DNA from 2 places in the Massilia suwonensis genome. Region 2 is predicted to be linked to the other one. Evidence: predicted binding sites of a transcription regulator. Region 2 holds the regulator's gene; the other holds the start of a gene.
What was found. Region 2 encodes sigma-54, which starts transcription at its own class of promoters, with help from an activator protein. Its sites were predicted from a motif close to TGGCANGNAANCTGCTTT; they were not measured.
Positions count from the first base shown of each region.

Region 1: a site for sigma-54 is predicted at 4,575-4,592, ahead of ACFPQ5_RS12955 (PEP-CTERM sorting domain-containing protein). Genes of this name have one in related genera too.

Region 1 is NZ_JBHSMR010000013.1:1,109,386-1,116,611, forward strand. It holds gene ACFPQ5_RS12935 (NAD(P)-dependent alcohol dehydrogenase) at 1-285, shown strand, start outside; gene ACFPQ5_RS12940 (MFS transporter) at 290-1,477, shown strand; gene ACFPQ5_RS12945 (alpha/beta fold hydrolase) at 1,474-2,274, opposite strand; gene ACFPQ5_RS12950 (chloride channel protein) at 2,330-3,652, opposite strand; gene ACFPQ5_RS12955 (PEP-CTERM sorting domain-containing protein) at 3,776-4,531, opposite strand; gene senA (selenoneine synthase SenA) at 4,749-5,942, shown strand; gene ACFPQ5_RS12965 (cupin domain-containing protein) at 5,980-6,357, shown strand; gene ACFPQ5_RS12970 (Rossmann-fold NAD(P)-binding domain-containing protein) at 6,380-7,045, shown strand; gene ACFPQ5_RS12975 (hypothetical protein) at 7,095-7,226, opposite strand, start outside.
Region 2 is NZ_JBHSMR010000015.1:162,148-169,373, reverse strand. It holds gene lptC (LPS export ABC transporter periplasmic protein LptC) at 1-267, shown strand, start outside; gene lptA (lipopolysaccharide transport periplasmic protein LptA) at 282-902, shown strand; gene lptB (LPS export ABC transporter ATP-binding protein) at 902-1,663, shown strand; gene ACFPQ5_RS24300 (RNA polymerase factor sigma-54) at 1,689-3,155, shown strand; gene hpf (ribosome hibernation-promoting factor, HPF/YfiA family) at 3,219-3,575, shown strand; gene ACFPQ5_RS24290 (enoyl-CoA hydratase/isomerase family protein) at 3,692-4,777, shown strand; gene rapZ (RNase adapter RapZ) at 4,959-5,822, opposite strand; gene hprK (HPr(Ser) kinase/phosphatase) at 5,974-6,909, opposite strand; gene ACFPQ5_RS24275 (PTS sugar transporter subunit IIA) at 6,953-7,226, opposite strand, start outside.

The sequences.
Region 1 (7,226 bases), on a different contig from region 2:
TCGCTGCTGAAACGCGACGGCACCATGGTGCTGGTCGGCGCGCCATCGTCGCCGCATCCGTCGCCGCAGGTGTTCAACCTGATCATGAAGCGCCGCGCGCTGGCCGGCTCGATGATCGGCGGGATTCCGGAAACCCAGGAGATGCTCGACTTCTGCGCCGTACACGGCATCGTCGCCGACATCGAGATGATCCGGGCCGACGAGATCAACGCCGCCTACGAGCGCATGCTTCAGGGCGACGTCAAGTACCGCTTCGTGATCGACAGCGCGACCCTGGCGGCGTAAAACGATGCAGAGTCCTGTTACAAGCACCGCCGGCGCAGCGAATGCGTCGGCGGCCTGGGGCGGCGTGTTCGCGCTGTCTCTCGGCGCCTTCGTGCTGGTCGCCTCGGAGTTCATGCCAGTCAGCCTGCTCACCGCCATCGCCGGCGACCTGCACGTCAGCGAAGGCCAGGCCGGGCAATCGATCGCCGTCTCCGGCGCCTTTGCCCTGGCCACCAGCCTGTCGCTTGCCAGGCTGGCCGGCAGGCTGGATCGCAAGGTCCTGCTGCTGGCGCTGACGCTCCTGATGATCGTCTCGGGCAGCGTCGCCGCGTTCGCGCCGAACTACTGGAGCTTCATGGCGGGCCGCGCCTTCATCGGCGTGGCCATCGGCGGCTTCTGGTCGATGTCGGCGGCCATCGCCATGCGCCTGGTCCCGAGCGAGCAGGTGCCGAAGGCGCTCGCCATCGTCAACGGCGGCAACGCGCTGGCCACCGTCGTGGCGGCGCCGCTAGGCAGCTTCCTCGGATCGCTGGTCGGCTGGCGCGGCGCCTTCTTCGCCTTGATTCCGGTGGCGGCGCTGGCGCTGGCCTGGAAGTGGGTCAGCCTGCCCTCCATGCCGGCCGAACGCGCGGCAGGCGGCGCCAACGTGTTCACCCTGCTCAAGCGGCCCGCGGTCGCCCTTGGCATGGCGGGCGTCAGCCTGTTCTTCATGGGGCAGTTCGCGCTGTTTACTTATTTGCGGCCCTTCCTCGAGACGGTGACGCACGCGAGCGCGGCGACGACCTCGCTGATGCTGCTCGTGATCGGCGTGGCCGGTTTCATCGGCACCAGTGTGATCGGCGCCTTCCTGAAGGATGGGCTGTACAGGACGCTGGTGGCGATTCCGCTGCTGATGGCGGCGATTGGCCTCGCACTGATGCTGTTCGGCGCATCGACTTTTGTGACCGCCCTGCTGCTTGCGGTCTGGGGCCTGGTCGGCACGGCGGCGCCGGTCGGCTGGTGGACCTGGCTCGCGAAAACCCTGCCGCAGGACGCCGAAGCCGGCGGCGGGCTGATGGTGGCGGTGGTGCAGCTGGCCATCGCGCTCGGTGCGACCGTGGGCGGGCTGCTGTTCGACGGCTTCGGCTATCGCGCCACATTCAGTGCGAGTGCCGTCGTGCTGCTTGCCGCGGCCGGCGTGGCATTGCTGGCCGGACGCGCCGCGCGCGCTTAAACCGTTTCGAGGAAGCCGCGCACCAGGTCCACGACCTGGCTAGGCGCTTCGCGGTGCGGCAGGTGGTGCGCCTCCTGCATGATCTCGACCCGCACCTCGCCTCGGCTCCATTCGGAGATCAGGCGCGGGTGCAGGGTCGTGCCGTATTCGTCGTCGCCGCCGTGGATCGCCAGGGTCGGCGCTGCGACCTGCGGCAGCACGTCGCGCAATGTCCAGGATGCGAACGGCGCAGACAGCCAGGTGCCGGTCCAGGCATCGAGCACCCATTGCGCCTTGCTGCCGTGGTACTTCTCCAGGCGGCCCAATTGCTCGGGATCGGCGAACTGCGCCTTCGCCACGCGAATGCCCTCCAGGGTCGTCTCCTCCGCGAAGACCTGCGCCGATTCCGTGATCAAGGCCTCGCAATCGTCCGGGTAGCGCGCCGCGCAGTGGATCGCCATCGCGCCGCCGACGCTGTGGCCGAAGACGACGAACTTGCGAATGCCGAGCTGCGCGCGTACGGCTTCAAACACGGTGGCGGCTTCGTCGCCGATGAAGGAAGTCGTCAGCACGTCCGCGCGCGGACTCGATTCGCCGAAGCCCAGGCGGTCGTAGGCGAGGACGGTGCGTCCCGTACCGGCCGCCAGCCGGGCCGGAAAGTCGCGCCACAGGGCGACGCTGCCCAGGGAATCGTGCAGGAGGACGATCGGCGCGCGTCCGTGCGCCTGGCTGTTCCAGACGCGCACGAAGATGCTGCCGCCGCCGTAGGCGACCCGGTGATCGGTCGCGTCGATGTGCGCATGCGGTGCAGTTGACATGAGGTTCGCTGAATTCGAAGACGTTCCAGCATAGCAGACGCGCCTCCTGAGCGCTTCAGCCCATCCCGGCGCGCCCGAGCTGCATGCGCGCCAGCGACGGATACAGCGGCGGACTGATGATGCGCGCGATCATGCTCGCCACCAGCGCGCAGGCCATCAGGCTCAGGACCATGGCGTGGCCATCGACCATCTCCATCACGATGATGAAGGCCGTCAGCGGCGCCTGGGTCGCGGCCGCCAGGAAGCCCACCATGCCGAGTGCGATCAGGGCCGGCGCCTGGGTCTGGAAGAAAGCGACAGCCACGTCGTTGCCCAACGCCGCGCCGATCGCCAGCGAGGGCGCGAAGATCCCGCCCGGTACGCCCGACCAGGTGCTCAGCCAGGTCGCCAGGAATTTAAAGAGCGCGTACATCATCGGCATGGTCGCGACGCCGTCGACCATGGATTTGGTCGGCGCATAGCCCGAGCCGAAAGTCGCGCCGGCCGTGACCAGGCCGATCACGGCGACGACGAAGCCGCACACGCCCGCGAACAGCACGGGCCGGCGCGCGCGCAGGCGGCTCATGAAATCCAGGCCGGTGCCGGCGGTCGAGGCGATCATCAGGCGCGAGAACAGGCCGCCTGCCACGCCCGTGCACAGCGCCACCGTCAGGCCCGGCAGCAGCAGCGCGGTGCCGAGCGTGCCGATGTGGATGAAGCCGAAATAGGTGGCGTTCCCGTGCGCCGAGACGGCAACCAGGCCGCCCAGCACGATGGCGCTGATGATCAGGCCACTGTTTCGCTGCTCGGGCGCGCGCGCCAGCTCCTCGATCGCGAACATGACGCCCGCCAGCGGCGTATTGAAGGCCGCCGCGATACCGGCCGCCCCGCCCGCCACCAGCATGCCGTGCACGTTGACGTGGACCTGCGCACGCCGCGGCAGCAGGCGCCGCGCCTGCAGCATCACGCCGGCCGCGATCTGCACCGACGGGCCTTCGCGTCCGATCGAGAGACCTGCCAGCAGGCCGCCCGCGGTCAGCCCGACCTTGGCCAGGCTGAGCTTGAGCGAGACGAACAGCCCGCGTTTTTCGGGCGGGAGCGCCGGATCGAGCGCCGCCATCACCTGCGGAATGCCGGAGCCGGCCGCGCCGGGCGCATAGCGGCGCGTCAGCCAGACGATGGCGGCGGTGCACAGCGGCGTCCAGACGAGCGGGCTCCACCAGAGGACCAGGCGCATGATGTCGAACAGGTCGGCCGTAAGCTCGGACAGCCAGGTGAAGGCGACGATGGACAGGCCGGCCAGTACGGCCAGGGCGACGACGACCGCGCGGCCCGACCAGAGATGCAAGTCGGAGAATTCGACGCGCATGCGGTCGCGCCAGTTATGGGAGTGTTTCATGGATGTGGATGTGCTTGCAGGACGCCGGGCGATCCATGATTTTCGCCGGGAATCTTCATTTGTACAAATATTTGTTGTGCGGCATGCAGGCCAAGGCCTGGCCCGCATGCACGCAGGACGACTTTACACCGCCTTGCGCCGGCGCCGCGGCGCCAGCAATGCCGCCAGTCCGAGTCCGGTCAGCGCCAGCGTGGCGGGCTCAGGCACCTCCGCCGGGTTGCCCGGCGTACCTGGGTTGTCAGGATTGCCGGGATTATCCGGGATATCCGGGTCGTCCGGCAGGTCAGGCACGATTGGACGGCCCGGCGTAAAACTGCCCAGCGTAATGTTGTCGAAGCCGATGTTGTTGGTGGCGCCGCGGAAATCGACCGAATGGGCGATGCCGGCGAAGCTGACGCCGATCGGGCTCCAGCGGCAATATTCTCCGGTCGGATCGCCCGCGCAGGCGTCGATGTTGTCGTCGAGTTCGATCGAGGCAAGCAGGTTGCCCGTTCCATTCAGGCCGTCGTAGACGTCGATGAAGCCGTTTTCCTTGCTGCTGTAGAAGAAGGAAAACCCGGTGTCGAAACCGGCCGCCACGTTCATCGTCACCGCGTTCCCCTGCAGGAAGGCGACCACGGTATTCGCCGACGGTTCGTTGGCGAAGTTGCCGGTGCCGCCGGCTTCGGCGTCGATGGTCGCCAGGCTCAGGCTAGAGAAATTGATTCCGTAGTTGGTGCCGCGCCGGCCGCTGGAGTCGGTACCGCCGTTATAGAAATCGTTGACCGAGGCGCGGTCGGCGATTCCCTCGAAAGTAAGGACGATCGGGTCGGCTGCTGCATGTCCGGCGACCGACAAGGCGATCGCGGCGGCACAGGCAATTTTTTTCGTTTTTGACACGCTTGTCTCCCTGTAGTTGTATGCCAATGCTGGCCTCGACAACGCAGCAATACTCATGCCACTTGTAAATACGGGGCATATGCGAGGCGGGTAAGAGTCAAGTCCGACTAGCTGTAAGTTTTTCCGACAGTTGGTTACTCTTCAGTAAATATTTCCGGTATTTATCAGCCTTTTCCGGGCGACACGAAGGAACACCCATTCGACGTAAAATAGGCGTATGAAATACGACCATGCTGTCTTTCGTTCGATGAGCGCGCCGGCCCTCGACGCCGCACTGCAGGATGCGCGCCGCCGCACGCGGGCGCTCTTCGACGCCCTCGCCGCAGCCGGCTACGCCGACGCCGCGCAGGTGCCGCGCTTGGCCGTCCTCAATCCGCCGCTGTGGGAACTGGGACATGTCGCCTGGTTCGCCGAATGGTTCGTCCTGCGCGCGGCCAGGGGCACGCAGGCGATTGATGCCGACGGCCCTTCCCTGCTGGCGCATGGCGACGGCTGGTTCGACTCGAACGCGGTGGCCCACGACGCGCGCTGGGCGCTCGGCCTGCCGGCGCCGGACGCGATCCTCGCCTACGGGCGCGAGGTACTGGAGCGGATACGCGCGCGGCTGGCGCGCACGCCGGACGACGATGCCGCGCTCTACCCTTACCGGCTGGTGCTGGCGCACGAGGACATGCACGGCGAAGCCTTGCTCTACACCATGCAGACGCTGGGCGTGGCGGCGCCTTTTGCCTTCCCGGCCGAGGCGCCGGCGGCCGGCGAGATCGCCTTCGCCGGCGGCGATTTCCTGCGCGGCGGAGAACAATCGCGCGGCTTCGTGTTCGACAACGAGCGGCCCGCGGCGCCCTGCCGCGTCGCGCCGTTCACGATCGACGCCGGTCTCGTCACCAACGCGGATTACCTCGGCTTCGTGCGCGCCGGCGGCTACGGCCAGCCGCGGTACTGGAGCGAAGCAGGCCGCGCATGGCTGGCGCAAACGGGTCGCGCGGCGCCGCGCTACTGGCGGCAGGAAGCCGGCGGCAGCTGGCGCGAGCTCCGTTTCGGACACGACGCCGCGCTCGCCCCAAGCGCGCCGGTGCGCCACGTCAGCCTGCACGAAGCGCAGGCGTATTGCAGCTGGGCCGGGCGCCGCCTGCCGCTGGAGGAAGAATGGGAATTCGCCGCCTGCGCCGGCGATCCGGACTTTTGCTGGGGCCAGCTGTGGGAATGGACGGCCTCGCCCTTCCTGCCCTACCCGGGCTTCAGCGCCGACCGCTACCGCGAGTATTCCGCACCCTGGTTCGGCACGCACCAGACCCTGCGCGGCGCCTCCTTCGCGACGCCGCCGCGCCTGCGCTCGGCCCACTTCCGCAATTTTTATACGCCCGAGCGGGACGATATCTTCGCGGGCTTCCGTACCTGCGCCGTGGACTGATAGGATGGCCCTACCCGCCCCTGCAACCGGAGCTCCCATGCCCCTGCATCCCCAAACCACCTATGTCCGTCTGGCCGACGATGGCCAGGCCCTGGAACTGCCGGCGGACAGCTTCTGGCAGCTGCCCGCATCCGAACTGGCACAGCACGGCCAGGGCTGGCTGGTCAGCGAATACGCGTTCACCGAGGATTGGCCGAGCTGGGAGATGCATCCGCAGGGCGACGAATTCGTCTACCTGCTGTCGGGCGCCGTCGACCTGCTGCTCGAGCAGGGCACGAACCTCGTCACGATCGTCCTGGTCGGCAGCGGCGCCGTCGTGGTGCCGCGCGGCGTCTGGCATACGGCGAAGGTGCACGCGCCGAGCCGCATGCTGCACGTGACGCGCGGCGCGGGTACCGAAACCCGGCCGGCCTGACAACGCACGCAGAAAGCCTTTCATGTCCGACAGTCTCATTCCCCGAAGAGTCCTGCTTGCCGGCGCCACCGGCCTGGTTGGCAGGGAAATCCTGCGCGCCCTGCTGGCAGACAGTGCGGTGACCGAGATCCACGTGCTCAGCCGGCGCGCGCTCGATCGGTCCGATCCAAAGGTGCAGGTCCACGTCGTGGATTTCGCTCGTTTGCCCTCCTTGCCGCGCGTCGATGAAGTCTACCTGGCGCTCGGCACCACGATTCGGGTGGCGGGCAGCGAACAGGCGTTCCGGGCAGTGGACCTCGAGGCCAACCTTGCTGTCGCCACGCAGGCCGTCGCGGCCGGTGCTACGCGCGCCGGCCTGGTCAGCGCTGTCGGGGCGGATGCGCAATCGTCGGTGTTCTACAACCGTGTCAAAGGCGAACTGGAGGCGGCGCTGAAGCCGCTGTTTCCGACACTGGTGATCGCGCAGCCCTCGCTCCTGCTCGGAGACCGGAGCAGTTTGAATCAGCCGCTGCGCTGGGGCGAACGAATCGCGGCGCCCATTGCCCGGCTGGTCTCGCCTTTGCTGCCGGGGCGCTACCGGCCTGTTGCAGCCGCCTCAGTCGCGGTCGCCCTGGTCCGGACAGTGCCTGCGGCACGCGGAATGCAGGTGCTCGCTTCCGATCAACTCGCCATAATCGGAAGCGGATAAGAGCGTCGCGTCAGGGATGCGGATGTCACCCAAGCAGACGATGACGTGATCACTCCAGCAGCAGTCCTGTATTGCACGCTCGTCTCACTTCATTTGTCTGGGTCAGCCAAAAATCGGGATAAAAAATCCAGTAGTCGCTCGCGACACGCGAGTCCTGGCCAATCTTCAACGTCAGCACCCC
Region 2 (7,226 bases):
GAGAACCGCGTCGAGTTGATGGGCAATGTCGACATCGCGCGTCCCGCCACGCCCAACAGCGAAGCGCTGCGCGCCAGGACCGAGGCCCTGACCGTGCTGGCCGACGACGAGATCGTCAAGACGAATCGCCCGGTCCAGATGACGCTCGGCGCCGCTTCCGTCAACGCCGTCGGCCTGGTGGCCGAGAATCCGACCCAGAAGCTGCACCTGGGCGGGCGCGGCACGATCGTCTATCCGCCGCGCCAGAGCGCCGCACCCAACCAATAACAGGAACGACCCCAATGAAAAAAATAGCTGTCGCCGCCTTCGTTTCCCTGCTCTCGCTGTCGCTCTCGCCAGCCCACGCCGAGCGCGCCGACTCGCTCAAGCAGGCCGTCATCAACTTCGACTCGCTCGACGTCGACGAAGTCACGCAGACGCGCATCCTGACCGGCAACGTGGTCCTCACGCGCGGCACCCTGGTCATGAAATCGGACCGCGCCCTGGTGAAGGAAACGCCGGAAGGCTACATGAACGTCACGCTCACCTCGGGCCCGGGCCGCGTCGCGACCTTCCGCCAGAAGCGCGACGGCGGACCTGACCTCTGGATGGAAGGGCAAGCCGAGCGCATCGAATACGACGAGCGCGTGGAAGTGGTGAAGCTGTTCTCGAAGGCGGTCGTGAAGGAGCTGGAAAACAGCCGCCTCACCAACCAGATCGACGGCGCCTACATCTCGTACGACAGCCGGCGCGAAGTGGCGACCGTGCGCAACGACGCCAGCGGCGAAAGCAAGGTCGGCGGCGGCCGCGGCACCCTGATCATCGCGCCGCGCCGTACTGCAACGGGCGCCCCCGCAGCAGCGCCTGCAGCAGCCGTACCGGCAACCCCGGCAGCAACGCCGGCAGCGGCAGGAAAGAAATAATGAAGGATGCACGCGACAACCGCAGTACCCTGGTCGTACGGGGCCTGCAAAAAAGCTATGGCAAGCGCCTGGTCGTGCGCGACGTGTCCCTGGAGGTCGGCTGTGGCGAAGTGGTCGGCCTGCTCGGCCCGAACGGCGCCGGCAAGACCACCTCGTTCTACATGATCGTCGGCCTGGTGCCGTCGGACGCCGGCTCGATCGAAATCAACGGCACCGATATCTCGAGCCTGCCGATCCACCGCCGCGCGGTACTGGGTTTGTCCTACCTGCCGCAGGAAGCCTCGGTGTTTCGCAAGCTGACCGTCGAAGACAACATCCGCGCCGTGCTCGAACTGCAGCACGACGAGAACGGCAAGTCGCTGAGCCGCGCCGCCATCGACGAGCGCCTCGATTCGCTGCTGGCCGAACTGCAGATCGAGAAGCTGCGCGAGAACCCGGCGCTGTCGCTGTCGGGCGGCGAGCGCCGCCGCGTCGAGATCGCGCGCGCACTGGCGACCAATCCGCGCTTCGTGCTGCTGGACGAACCGTTTGCCGGCGTCGACCCGATCGCCGTGATCGAGATCCAGCGCATCGTGCGCTTCCTGAAGGAGCGCGGCATCGGCGTGCTGATCACCGACCACAATGTGCGCGAGACGCTCGGCATCTGCGACCGCGCCTACATCATCAACCAGGGCGCCGTGCTGGCGTCGGGCCGTCCCGACGACATCATCGCGGACGAGTCGGTACGGCGCGTCTACCTGGGCGAACACTTCCGCATGTAGTAACGGATCAGAACCTAAGCGGACCATGAAACAATCCCTGCAACTCCGGACTTCGCAGCACCTGGCGCTCACGCCGCAGCTTCAGCAGTCGATCCGCCTGCTGCAGCTCTCCACGCTCGAACTGCACCAGGAGATCGAGCAGATCCTGTCGGATAACCCGCTGCTCGAACGGCTCGACGATCCGCTCGACCACTCGGTTCGCCTGCTGGCCGACGGCGCCATCAATGCCGCGCCGGCACCGAGCGAAGCGCCTGCGCCGAACGGCGAAGAAGGTGCTCCTGCCCCCGATGCGCCGGAAGGCGGCGAGGGCGGCGACGTCGAACGCGGCGAAGCCGAGGGCGAGTGGGGCGACCTTTCTCGCAGCGGCAATGCCGAAGGCGACGACGACGGCCGTCCGCAGCTGGGCGCGATGGGCGTGACCCTGCGCGAGCACCTGTGCGAACAGATCCGCGTCACCGCCGTCTCGGCGCGCGACCGCGCGCTGGCCGAACTGGTGATCGATGCCATCGACGACAACGGCTACCTCGAAGAGCAGCTCGACGAAATTCACGCGCGCCTGCCGAGCGAACTCGAAGTCGAGATGGACGAACTGCGCTGCGCGCTGGCGCTGGTGCAAAGCCTCGATCCGGTCGGCGTCGGTGCGCGCAGCGCGGCCGAGTGCCTGGCGCTGCAGATCCGCGCCATGCCCGGCGTGCCGCTGGTGACGCGGCGCATGGCTTTGAAGATCGTCGAGGGTTACCTGAACTGGTTCGCGCAGCGCGAATTCACCAAGCTGAAAAAGGCGCTCGACTGCGACGACGAAGACCTGCGCGAAGCGCAGGCCGTGATCCGCCAGTGCAATCCGCATCCCGGCGCGGCCTTCGCATCGAGCGTCTCGGACTATGTCGTTCCGGACGTTATTGTCCGCAAATCGAAGAACGGCTGGAGCGTCTCGCTGAACAACGAGGTGATGCCGCGCCTGCGTGTGAACAACGTCTACGCCAACCTGCTCAAGCAGGGAAAAGGCGAAGGCCAGATGAGCGCGCAGCTGCAGGAAGCGAAGTGGTTGATTAAAAATATGCGCCAGCGCTTCGACACGATCCTGCGTGTTTCGCAGGCAATTGTGGAGCGCCAGAAGAACTTTTTCAGCCATGGCGCGGTTGCCATGCGTCCCCTTGTGCTTCGCGAGATAGCTGATACACTAGGTCTACACGAGAGCACTATTTCTCGGGTAACAACTCAGAAATTCATGCTGACCCCGCACGGCATGTTTGAGCTGAAGTATTTCTTCGGAAGCCATGTCGCCACCGAAGCGGGGGGCGAAGCATCGTCCACGGCGATACGGGCGCTCATTGCGCAACTGACAGGAGCAGAGGACCCAAAGAACCCATTATCCGACAGCAAGATCGCGGAAATGCTCGGTGAACAAGGCATGGTCATTGCGCGCCGCACGGTTGCAAAATACCGCGAGGCACTCAAGATTCCTCCCGTCAGTCTCCGCAAATCCTTGTAACAGCGGCCCCCATGCGCACTCCTTGCGCGGCGCGGGCGCCGCTCACTTTTCAAAGGAGTGTGTATGAATCTCACTATCAGCGGTCACCACCTCGACGTCACCCCCGCCATTCGTGAATACGTACAGAACAAGCTGGAACGCATCACCCGCCATTTCGATCAAGTGATCGATTCCCATGTCATCCTCGCGATCGACAACCTGACTGAAAAAGACAAACGACAAAAGGCCGAGATCAACCTGCGCGTCTCCGGCAAGACGGTGCATGTGGAAAGTGTGGCGCAAGACCTGTACGCAGCGATCGACCTCCTGATGGACCGGCTCGACCGCCAGGTAATGAAATACAAGACGATGTTGAAGGACCATAGTCGTGAGGCGCTCAAGCGCCTGCCTGAAGGCGGAGAGGCCGCTGCCGCGATGTAATTCTCGGCAAGCAAGCACCGTCTGAACGAGGGCGCCGGAAGGGCGCCCTTTTCATTTTGTGCGCGGCGTAGGCGGGCTTGGGTAAAATGCATGTCTTTTCATCTATTGCGCTGACCATGACCGACCACGTCCTCACCCGCGTTGCCAACGGCACCGGCGTCATCACGCTCGACCGCCCGAAGGCCCTGAATTCCCTCTCCCTGGCGATGGTGCGCCGCCTCGCCGACATCCTGCTGGCCTGGCGCGACGACGCGACCGTGTCCGCGGTCGTGCTCGGCAGCAGCAGCGAAAAAGCCCTGTGCGCAGGCGGCGACATCCGCTTCTTCCACGAAGCCGGCCATGCCACGCCGACGGGCGGCAGCGCGCTGCTGGAAGATTTCTTCACCGAGGAATACGCGCTGAATCACCTGATCCATTTCTATCCGAAACCGTATATCGCGATTATGGACGGCGTCGTGATGGGCGGCGGCATGGGCATCGCCCAGGGCGGCCCTGAGACCGGCCTGCGCATCGTGACCGAGCGCACGAAGATGGCGATGCCGGAAGTGAACATCGGCCTGTTCCCGGACGTCGGCGGCAGCCATTTCCTGTCGCACGCGCCTGGTCAGCTGGGCAATTACCTGGGCCTGACCGGGCTGACGATCGGTGCGGCGGATGCGCTGTATGTCGGCCTGGCCGACGTGTTTATTCCGAGCGCGCAGCTGGGGGAATTGAATGCGTTGATCGACGCGACGCCGGGTGCGCAGCTGGCCGACGCCATCCGGGCCTTCGCCGCGCCATTTGCCCTTGACGCGGGCCAGAGCGTATTGGAAACGCAGCGCGCCGCGATCGACACCCACTTCGGTGCCGGCTCGGTGGCCGCCATCATGGCCTCGTTGGAAAAGGACGAGAATCCCTTCCTGCAGAAGGCCGTGGGGGCGATGCGCCAGCGTTCGCCGCTGATGATGTGCGTGACCTGGGAGATGCTGCAGCGTGGCGCGTCGCTCGACGTGGCCGACTGCCTGCGCATGGAACGCTCGCTGGTGCGCCGCAATTTCGACCACGGCGAAGTGCTGGAAGGCGTGCGCGCGCTGGTAATCGACAAGGACAATGCTCCGCAGTGGAATCCGCCGTCGCTGGAGGCGGTGACGCCCGAGATGGTGGATGCCTTCTTCGCGCCGGTGTGGCCGGATCACGCGCACCCGTTGCGGCATTTGGACTAACGATATGGACGCGCACTTGACGCGGAATCCGCGTCAAGAGAACCGTAGGGTGGGCACTCCGTGCCCACGCGGACGCCCCATTTGATCAGTGTTGGTGGTGACCGACGCCGAGCGGTGCGCACAGGTACGACCGCGTGGGCACGGTGTGCCCACCCTACAAAAGCGTTAAGGCCGCGGGTTTTTAAGACTGCTCGCGATGCCGCAGAACCACGCGTTCCGTATCGCCGAAGTAGGCCGCCAGCCGCTCGGCCATGTACACCGAGCGATGCTGCCCGCCCGTGCAACCCACCGCCACCGTCAGGTAGCTGCGGTTATCGGTCTTGAACGACGGCAGCCATTTCTCCACGAACTTGCAGATGTCGTTCAGCATCTCGGTCGCGCTCGGCTGGGCGTCAAGGAAGGCGATCACGGGAGCGTCCTTGCCGGTCAGCGGGCGCAGGGACAGGTCGTAATACGGATTCGGAATCGCGCGCACGTCGAACACGAAGTCGGCGTCGAGCGGGACGCCCACCTTGAAGGCGAAGGATTCGAAGAACAGGGTCAGCGGCGCGTGCTGGACTTCAGCCAGCTCCTTGATCCAGGCGCGCAGCTTATTTGCCGAGGCCTCGGACGTGTCGATCACGTGGCCCAGCTGCTCGATGGCGCCGAGGCGCTCGCGCTCTTCGGCGATGCATTCGATCAGGGTGCGGCGCGAGGCCGGGTTTTCGCCGGGACGCAGGGTGTGCGAGAGCGGGTGGCTGCGCCGCGTTTCGGAGAAACGGGCAACCAGGGAATGGGTGCTGGACGTCAGGAACAGCACCTTGACCTGGTGGCCTTCTTCCTTCAGCGTGCGCACCGTCAGCGGCAGTTCGGTCAGGGATTCAGAGCTGCGCGCGTCGACCGCGACGCCGAGCTTGCCCGTGCCTTCGTTTGAGACGGCCTTCACCAGATGCGGCAGTAAGGCCGGCGGCAGGTTGTCGACGCAGTAGTAACCTGCGTCTTCGAGAACGTTCAGGGCAACCGATTTGCCCGAACCGGAGATACCGGTGATGAGAACAATGTGCATGGCCCGATGATACCGCAACCGTTAGCGCTTTGTCGCCGATCGTCCCATTTTTGACCGGTTAGGCGTGCATGCGTTCCGATCACGCCAGTTAGTGGAGAATGCGCGGTGTAAGGTGGGCAGTCTCTGCCCACGCGGAACGATGAGTCGTGTTTCAATCTCCGCTCATCGCTTGTCTCTGCCGCTCCATGAATTCCTGCAGCGTATCGATCCCGCGCAGCTGCAGGATCGTGTTGCGCACCGCGGCCTCGAGCAGCACCGCGATGTTGCGGCCGGCGGCAACGGGAATCACGACCTTACGGATCGGCAGTCCCAGCACCTCTTCGGTCGGAAAGTGGAAAGGAAGGCGCTCGACTTCCTCGTCCAGCACGCCGCGTTTGACGAGGTGGACGATCAGTTTCAGGCGCATCTTGCGGCGCACGGCGGTCTCGCCAAAAATCGCCTTGATGTCCAGCAGGCCCAGGCCGCGCACTTCGAGCAGGTTCTGCAGCAGCGGCGGGCAGCGGCCTTCGATCATGTTCGGGGCGATGCGCGAGAATTCGACGGCGTCGTCGGCCACCAGCCCGTGCGAGCGCGAGATCAGCTCCAGGCCCAGTTCGCTCTTGCCGAGGCCGGAGTCGCCGGTAATCAAGACGCCGACGCCGAGCACGTCCATGAAGACGCCGTGCATGATCACGCGCTGGGCCAATTTCTTGGATAAGTAGACCCGCAGGAAGTCGATCACCTGCGCGGCCGGCAGCGGCGTCGAGAACAGGGGGATGTTCTGCTCGTCGCAGATGGCGAGGATGTCGGGCGGGGTTTCCAGGCCTTGCGCGATGATCAGGGCCGGCGGGCCGCCGCCGATCAGTTCGCCGATCACGTGGCTGCGCGAACTCGATTTGAGGCGATGGTAGTAATTCAGTTCCTGGTGTCCGAAGACCTGGATGCGGCCGGGGTGGATCAGGTTCAGGTGGCCGACCTGGTCGGCGGCCGAGGCGACGTCGCCGGAGATCAGCCGCTCGCCGCCGGGAAAGCCGGCGAACCAGCCCAGTTGCAGGCTGTCGCGGTTGTCGTCGTACAGCCGTTGGATGGTAAGCGGAGTCTGCAGCATGGCGTCGTCAGGGAAACTGGAGGGAGGAAGGTCTCCCCCGAGTTTAACCCAAGGCCTGCAAGCTAGGTTGCCAGTTGATAATACGTTCGTGGATCGAGCGTGGATCGGTATCGGTGGCCAGCGCCGTGCGGATGGCTTCGTCCGAGAACAGTTCCGCGATTTCCGACAGGATTTCCAGGTGCTGCTGGGTCACGTGATCGGGAATGAGCAGGAAGAACAGCAGGCTGACCGGCTGGCCGTCCGGCGATTCGAAGGGAATCGGCGAGGCCAGGCGCACGAAGGCGGCGATCGGCTGCTTCAGACTCTTGCTGCCCTTG